2 regions of the Plantibacter sp. genome follow, and region 1 is predicted to be linked to the other one. Evidence: predicted binding sites of a transcription regulator. Region 1 holds the regulator's gene; the other holds the start of a gene.
The links. Region 1 encodes HrcA, which represses chaperone genes, less so after heat shock. Its sites were predicted from a motif close to TTNGCACTCGNNNNNNNCGAGTGCNAA; they were not measured.
Positions count from the first base shown of each region.

Region 2: the regulator HrcA is predicted to act here: its motif matches at 1,393-1,419, upstream of groL (chaperonin GroEL).

Region 1 is NZ_JCACOF010000012.1:320,600-324,987, forward strand. It holds gene hemW (radical SAM family heme chaperone HemW) at 1-1,000, shown strand, start outside; gene AC5JOC_RS18830 (DUF4870 domain-containing protein) at 1,070-1,627, opposite strand; gene hrcA (heat-inducible transcriptional repressor HrcA) at 1,844-2,866, shown strand; gene dnaJ (molecular chaperone DnaJ) at 2,921-4,042, shown strand; partial or broken gene AC5JOC_RS18845 (RsmE family RNA methyltransferase) at 4,044-4,388, shown strand, end outside.
Region 2 is NZ_JCACOF010000007.1:189,894-194,281, forward strand. It holds gene AC5JOC_RS06150 (DUF3263 domain-containing protein) at 1-168, shown strand, start outside; gene AC5JOC_RS06155 (LytR C-terminal domain-containing protein) at 190-762, shown strand; gene AC5JOC_RS06160 (cold-shock protein) at 1,049-1,252, shown strand; gene groL (chaperonin GroEL) at 1,457-3,076, shown strand; gene AC5JOC_RS06170 (hypothetical protein) at 3,256-3,396, shown strand.

The DNA.
Region 1 (4,388 bases):
GTCCGTCCTGGCGTCATCGACCGTCCCCGACCGTCCGGTCTCGACCGTGTTCTTCGGTGGCGGGACGCCGACCCTCCTCCCCGCTGACGACCTGGTCCGCATGCTCCGAGGCGTGACGGACAACTTCGACCTCGCGCCCGGCGCTGAAGTGACGACCGAGGCCAACCCCGACTCCGTCGACGCCGCCTACCTCCGCACGCTCGCCGAAGCCGGATTCACCCGGGTGTCCTTCGGGATGCAGTCCGCCGTGCCGAGCGTGCTCGCCACCCTCGAGCGCACGCACGATCCGGCTCGGGTGCCGCTCGTCGTGCAGTGGGCTCGCGAGGCCGGCCTCGGCGTCAGCCTGGACCTCATCTACGGGACGCCGGGGGAGACCCTGGCCGACTGGCGCGTCTCACTCGAGACGGCGATCGCCTGCGCACCGGACCACGTGTCGGCTTATTCGCTCATCGTCGAACCCGGGACGAAACTCGCGCGCCAGATCCGCTCGGGCGTGGTGGGGACCCCCGACGAAGACCTGCAGGCCGACATGTACGAGCTCGCCGACGATCTCCTCACCGAGGCCGGCTACGGCTGGTACGAGGTCAGCAACTGGGCGACGGACGACACGCACCGCTCCCGGCACAACCTCTCCTACTGGACCGGCGAGGACTGGTGGGGTGTCGGCCCGGGCTCGCACAGTCACGTCGGCGGGGTGCGCTGGTGGAACGTCAAGCACCCGGCGGCGTACGCCCAGCGGATCGCGGCGGGGGAGTCGCCGGCCGCCGGCCGGGAGACCCTGGACGACGAGACGCGGGAACTCGAACGCATCCTGCTGCTCACCCGCACGCGGGACGGCATCCCGATCCGGACGCTCGCCCCCGAGGCTCGCACGGCCGTCGCCGGGCTCATCGCCGAGGAACTGGTCGACGCACGGCAGGCCCTGCTCGGACGGCTGGAGCTCACGCGCCGCGGACGGCTCCTCGCCGACGCGGTCGTCCGCCGTCTGGTCGGCGACTGACCCTGCCCGAGGCGCAGAACAGCCCCGCCCGGCGGACCGGACGGGGCTGTTCTCGTGCGACTCGACGGATCAGGCCTTGATGAACTGGATCGTGAGCGGGTAGCTGTACAGCTCGCCCTTGTTCGCCTTGATCGCGGCGATGATGCTGAACACGATCACCACGACGTAGACGGCGATGATGATGAACAGACCCACGACGACGATCGTCAGGATCGAGCCGACCACGAGCGCGATCAGCATCGTCAGCTGGAAGTTCAGCGCGGTGAGCGTGTGCGCCTTGATGAACGGGCCGCGGTCCTTGAGGACCAGGTAGCCGATCAGCGGCGGGATGAATCCGAAGAAGATCCCACCGATGTGGATGAGCGTCGACCAGAGCTTCTCGTCCGACGGGCTCATGGGCTGAGCGGCGGCGTACGGCTGCTGGTACTGCGGGGCGCCTGCGGGCGGCGGCGGGTAGGAGCCGGCAGCGGGCGGCGGCGGCGCGTAGCCACCGGCGGGCGGGGGCGGGTAGGCGCCTGCGGGCGGCTGCTGCGGAGCTGCGGGAGGGGGCGTCGCGCCGTCTCCTGCAGGCGGAACCGACCCGCCCTTCGCTGGGTCGACGGGCGGCTGAGCGTTCGGATCGGACATCTTCGCACCTTTCACGGAGAGTGATATTCAATTGGTCCAGCTGAGCGTATCGCACCAGGTGTTGCTCATCAGGGACCCACGCCTGCGGCCAACGGTATTCCCGCGGCACGGGGCCGCGCAAGGGACGGCCGCGCGGAGGCCACGATATGATTGGCAGTCAGGGTCTTCGAGTGCTGATGGTCGGCGCTCCGAGGTGGATGACGGGAGGAGATCGAGATGGTGTCGGATCGCGGTCTCGAAGTGCTCCGCGTCATCGTGCAGGACTACGTCGCCTCGCGCGAGCCCGTCGGTTCCAAGACGATCGTCGACCGCCACTCCTTCGGGGTCTCCGCAGCCACCATCCGCAACGACATGGCGCAGCTCGAGGACGAAGAGCTCATCGCCGCTCCCCACACCTCTTCCGGCCGGGTGCCCACCGACAAGGGTTACCGGATGTTCGTCGACCACCTGGCCGACCGCCGTCCGCTGAACAACGCCCAACGGACGGCGATCGAGACCTTCCTCGGCGCGTCCGGCGACCTCGACGAGGTCCTGCACCGCACGGTGCGGCTGCTCTCGCAGCTGACGAACCAGGTCGCGCTCGTCCAGTACCCGATGTTCTCCCGGGCACGCGTCCGGCATCTCGAGTTGGTGAGCGTCACCCCGAACCGTGTGCTCGCGGTCATCATCCTCGACAACGGCCGCGTCGAGCAGCGGCTCATCGAGACGGAGAGCCCGGTCGACGACGACCTCATCTCGCGGCTCCGCTCGCTGTGCAACGAGGCGGTCGCGGGCCGTCCACTCCTCGACGCCCACGACGCGATCGGCGACGTCCCAGCCGACATCGCCGACCTCGATCGCGCGGCGGCCGTCCGCATCGTCGACGCGGTGCGCGAGCAGCTCTCGGCGCAGCGCCAGGACCGCCTCGTCATGGCCGGCGCCGCCAACCTCGCCCGCACCGAGGACGACTTCCCCGGCAGCATCTATCCGGTCCTGGACGCCATCGAGCAGCAGGTCGTGCTGCTCCGGCTCTTCGGTGAGATGGAGTCCGAGCGCGACAGCGTGGTCGCCAGCATCGGGCGGGAGAACGCGTCGTTCGGCCTCGAGACCACGAGTGTCCTCGCCGGGAACTACCGTTCCTCTGGTGGCGAAATCGCCCGGCTCGGCGTCCTCGGCCCCACGAGAATGGACTACGCGAGCAACATGGCTGCGGTCCGCGCCGTCGCCAGGTACCTCTCGCGCATCCTCGACGCCGAGTGACGCATCCTCGTCGCGTCCCCCAACACCTTCCGCACCTCGAACGAAAGGCCCTCAGTGGCTGACTACCCCGACCACTACGCAGCACTCGGTGTCGCCAAGGAGGCGACGCCCGAAGAGATCAAGAAGGCGTACCGCCGCCTCGCACGCGAACTGCACCCCGACGTGAACCCGGGTTCCGACGCCTCGGAACGGTTCAAGGAGGTCACGCACGCCTACGACGTGCTGAGCGACCCCAAGCAGCGCCAGCAGTACGACCTCGGTCCGCAGGCTGGTGGGTTCGGTGGCGGCGACGCCGGGTTCGGCGGCTTCGGCGACATCTTCGACACCTTCTTCGGCGGTGGCGGCCAGCAGCGCGGACCCAAGTCCCGTCGCGCACGCGGGGAGGACGCCCTGTTGCGCGTCGAGCTCGACCTCGACGAGGTCATCTTCGGCACCCACCGCGACCTCGAGGTCGACACCGCCGTGCTCTGCAGCACCTGCAACGGCTCCTGCTGCCAGCCCGGCACCTCACCGGTGACCTGCGACATCTGTCACGGCACCGGCTCCATCCAGCGGGCCGTCCGCTCGCTGCTCGGCAACGTCATGACGTCGGCGCCCTGCGGCACCTGCCGCGGCTACGGCACGATCATCGCGACCCCGTGCGTCACCTGCCAGGGTCAGGGTCGGCTCCGTGCCCGCCGCACCGTCTCGGTCGACATCCCGGCCGGCGTCGACACCGGTCTGCGTCTGCAGATGCCGGGGAGCGGCGAGGTCGGCCCGGCCGGCGGCCCGAACGGCGACCTCTACCTCGAGATGAAGGTCAAGCACCACGACGTCTTCAGCCGCGACGGCGACGACCTGTTGTGCACGCTCGAAGTCCCGATGACCGACGCCATCCTCGGCCGCCAGGTCACCGTCCACGCGCTCGACGGCGACGTCGAGGTCGAGCTGCGGCCGGGCGTGCAGAGCTCCGAGGTCATCACGGTCAAGGACCGCGGTGTCACCCGTCTCCGCGGGAACAGCCGGGGCGACCTCAAGATCGGCGTCCAGGTCGTCACGCCGACGAAGCTCGACCACCGCGAACGCGAGCTGATCAAGAGCTTCGCCTCGGGACGACGCCAGGGTGCTCCGGCGCTCGCGCAGTTCCAGCAGGGCCTGTTCGCGAAGATCCGCGACCGCTTCCACGGCGTCGGTTGAGATGAGTTCGCTGTACCTCCGTGAGGATCTCGAATCGACCGGTGTCGGCGACTCGGTGACCCTCCGCGGGCCCGAGGCGAAGCACGCCGTCGCCGTGAGTCGGCTGCGGGTCGGCGAGACGACGTCGATCGGCAACGGCCGGGGCCTGATCGCGACCGGACCGGTCGTGCGCAGCGAGCCGGGGGAGTTGGAGATCCGCGTCGAATCGGTCGTGGTGCATCCGGAGAACCGTCCCGGGCTCGTCCTCGTGCAGGCGCTGGCCAAGGGTGATCGCGACGAACTCGCCATCCAGGCGGCGACCGAGCTGGGTGTCGACCGGATCGTCCCGTGGGGCGCCGAGCGCAGC
Region 2 (4,388 bases), on a different contig from region 1:
CGCGACCGCTTCGCCCTGTCCCCGGCCCGGTACTATCAACTGCTCGGCGCGCTCATCGACTCGCCGTCCGCCCTCGCCCACGACCCCATGCTGATCAAGCGGCTGCAGCGCACCCGCGACGCCCGACTCTCGGCGCGAGGAGCCTCGGCTCCCCGCACCGACGGCTGAGCAGCTCTCGGAGACCACACCATGGCTGAATCCTTCCCGCCCGACCGCTTCGACGAGGTCCCCGACCTCAAGCGCGTCGGCGCGCACCGTGCCCCTGCTCCCAAGGGACGCGGCTGGATCGCCTTCCTCGTCGCCGTCGTCGCCACGCTCGTCCTCGTGGGGGTCGGCACCTTCGCCCTCTTCGGGCTGAACGACCGGATCGACTTCTTCGGCGGCTCGCAGAGCCCGAGCGCCACGCCAACGCCGACCCCCACCCCGACCGAGGTGGCCCCCGTCGTCGACCCCGCGGCCAGCATCCTCGTCCTGAACGGCACACCCACCGCCGGCCTGGCCGCATCGGCGGCGGCAGCGATCACGGCCGCCGGCTTCACGCAGCAGATCCCGACGAGCGACGCCAGCACGGAGGACGTCACGGCGAGCGGCGTCTACTACCAGGATCCGTCGCAGGAGGGCGTCGCCCGCGCCATCGCGAACGCGCTCGGCGGCATCCCGATCCAGATCACGGACACGTACGCGATCCCCGTCGAGGAGGGCGAGGCACCGGTCCTCCGCATCGTCGTCGTGGTCGGCGCGGACTACCAGCCGGCCGCCTGAGCGCGGCTGGAGCAGGTCGATCGAGCAGGTCGCAGGCACGCCGTGTTTCCGGAGTGTTTCCTCCATGTTGAGTTGTCGTATCACTCCGCCCCGTTTGTCGATTTCGAGGGTGAATCCGCGCGGTGCTCCGGATTAGTATCTGGAACTGGCCGCTCATCCCGTCCCGTCTCGACTCGCCCCCGGGTCCGCTTCGGCGCAGGGTGGTCACCGGGGTCCCGATCCCGGATGGCAGGTCCGGGTTCGGCAACAGTCGATGCCTGCGAGCACGCAGCAATGGGAGTATGAAATGGCGAACGGAACCGTCAAGTGGTTCAACGCTGAGAAGGGCTTCGGCTTCATCACGGTCGACGACGGCGGACAGGATGTCTTCGTCCACTACTCGGCGATCGACATGAGCGGCTACAAGTCCTTGGAAGAGGGCCAGGCGGTCGTCTTCGAGGTCGGCACTGGAGCAAAGGGGCCTCAGGCCGAGGGTGTGCGCCTGGCGTAGCCGCTGATCAGGTACGCGATTCCTGCGACGCCGTCCACTTCGGTGGGCGGCGTCGTTCGTCGTTCCGGGGCTGTTCCCGGGAGTTCGCTCAGGGCGCCGGTGCTCACTTGCACTCCCACCCCCTGAGTGCCAGAATCGACTTAGCACTCGTACTCATTGAGTGCTAACAACGTTCATGACGTCCGGGAGGGACGAAAAACACACATGGCTAAGATCATTGCTTTCGACGAGGAGGCCCGTCGCGGCCTCGAGCGTGGACTGAACATTCTTGCTGACACGGTCAAGGTCACCCTTGGGCCGCGCGGTCGCAACGTTGTCCTCGAGAAGAAGTGGGGCGCCCCCACGATCACCAACGACGGCGTGTCCATCGCCAAGGAGATCGAACTCGACGACCCGTACGAGAAGATCGGCGCGGAGCTCGTCAAGGAGGTCGCCAAGAAGACCGATGACGTCGCCGGCGACGGCACCACCACGGCGACCGTGCTGGCACAGGCGCTCGTCCGCGAGGGCCTCCGCAACGTCGCCGCAGGCGCCGACCCCATCAGCCTCAAGCGCGGCATCGAGAAGGCCGTCGAGGCCGTCACGGTCGAGCTCATCGCCAACGCCAAGGAGGTGGAGACCAAGGAGGAGATCGCTGCGACCGCTTCCATCTCCGCCGGCGACACCACCATCGGCGAGATCATCGCCGAGGCGATCGACAAGGTCGGCAAGGAGGGCGTCGTCACCGTCGAGGAGTCGAACACCTTCGGCACCGAGCTCGAGCTCACCGAGGGCATGCGCTTCGACAAGGGCTACCTGTCGCAGTACTTCGTGACCGACCCCGACCGCCAGGAAGCGGTGTTCGAGGACCCCTACATCCTCATCGCCAACCAGAAGATCTCCGCGATCAAGGACCTCCTGCCGATCGTCGACCAGGTCATCCAGTCGGGCAAGCAGCTCCTCATCATCGCTGAGGACGTCGACGGCGAAGCTCTCGCGACGCTCGTCGTCAACAAGATCCGTGGCATCTTCAAGTCCGTCGCCGTCAAGGCTCCGGGCTTCGGCGACCGCCGCAAGGCTCAGCTGCAGGACATCGCCATCCTCACCGGTGGCCAGGTCATCTCCGAGGAGGTCGGCCTCAAGCTCGAGACCGTCACCCTCGACCTGCTCGGCCGTGCTCGCAAGGTCGTCATCACCAAGGATGAGACCACCATCGTCGAGGGTGCCGGCGACGCCGACGCCATCGCCGGTCGTGTCTCGCAGATCCGCAAGGAGATCGACAACACCGACAGCGACTACGACCGCGAGAAGCTCCAGGAGCGTCTCGCCAAGCTCGCGGGCGGTGTTGCGGTCATCAAGGCCGGTGCAGCGACCGAGGTCGAGCTCAAGGAGCGCAAGCACCGCATCGAGGACGCCGTTCGCAACGCGAAGGCTGCCGTCGAAGAGGGCATCGTCGCCGGTGGTGGCGTCGCCCTGATCCAGGCCGGCAAGACCGCGTTCGAGAAGCTCGAGCTCGTCGGCGACGAGGCGACCGGTGCGAACATCGTCAAGGTCGCCATCGACGCTCCGCTCAAGCAGATCGCGCTCAACGCAGGCCTCGAGCCTGGCGTCGTCGCCGACAAGGTCCGCAACCTGCCCGTCGGACACGGCCTCAACGCCGCGACCGGTGAGTACGTCGACATGCTCGCTGCCGGCATCAACGACCCGGTGAAGGTCACCCGCTCCGCGCTGCTCAACGCAGCGTCGATCGCCGGCCTGTTCCTCACCACCGAGGCCGTCGTCGCCGACAAGCCGGAGAAGAACCCGGCTCCGGCCGGCGACCCGACCGGTGGCATGGACTTCTAAGTCCGACAGCAACACCTGCGCAGGGCGTCTCCTTCGGGAGGCGCCCTGCGTCGTTTCCACCAGACGCATCGGGGAGAACCCTCGATCTGTATGCCTGTTTCCGCATGGGTCCGACAGTCGTTGTAGAGACGTGATCGGAACGGCATATCGGCCCGCGCGCCAGTTCCTATGATCGAGCTATGAGACGTATCGGGGGAGCGGCGATCGCCGCCGTATTGGTTCTGGGGCTGAGCCGCGTGCACGCCGAGCTGAAGCGGCTCCGACGCGACATCCACACGACGGTGTCGTCCGCGACACCGAAGCCACTCGGCGACGGCTGAGCCCACTGCGCCGGTGAGCTCATACGGCTTCGGGTGCGAGAACCTCGTCCCAGCCAGGACGTGGTCGGCGACGGCGCTCGCGCCCTCACGGCGTACCCTGGAGGCCCGCGTTTACGGCTGACCCGTCCAGTGCGAACACCGCTGCTGTGGGCGGCGACCGTGGCGCTCGGAGGGCATGCACTGCAGCGTGGAGCAATGGTGAGCCGAGCAGACCTGGCGGCAGGGTGGGACGCCGGTCGGCACGGAACGGTGGGCCGAGTTGACCAGTCCTGCCCGGGTCGCACGCCGACTGGCAGACGTTCTACTACGAACGCTGGGCGAACGGGCGAATCCGGGCCGTGGCCGGACTCCACGCAAGCTGTCCTGCTTCACCCAGAACGGACGCTGTGCCCGGCGTCTGCAGCATGCAACTTCCTGGTCGGCGACAGCTGGGTCGAGGTCCTGATCATGTATGGCCCGGCCGACGATGCCGCAGCGTCGGACGAGGACGCCGTCGGACCGCGGTCACACCCTTCATCGAGGCGATCCGGCTCGGCGCTCGAACCGGTCGGCGACGGCGCCACGGTACGCCTGGGGCGGGACGACGGCCGGGGGCGAACGTCGCTGCCGACGGAGTGCGAGGCGTTTCGTGCCTGCGGCGGCGATGAGTGAGGCCTCTCGGCCAGGAGCTCACCTACAACGTCGGCACCGAAGAAGGCGACTGTCGGCAACCGAGGCGTCGCCGCCGACGACTTCGGAGTCGCCGGACTGCATCTTCTGCCTCCCCGACAGTGACTCGGCTCGCGGATGGCGTCACTGCGAGCTGCTCCCGGGCGGACAGCTGGGCGTACGAGCAGCTGGTCGAGACCCGCATGAAGCGACGGGAGCGGACATCGAGCTTCCTGACGATCGACGGGCTCGGAGTCGCGGGACGCCTTCATCGCAGTGCCAGACGGAGCCCGTGGTCTCATCGTGCAGCGTGCAGATGGCGGTCGCCGGGCACTGGTTGCGAA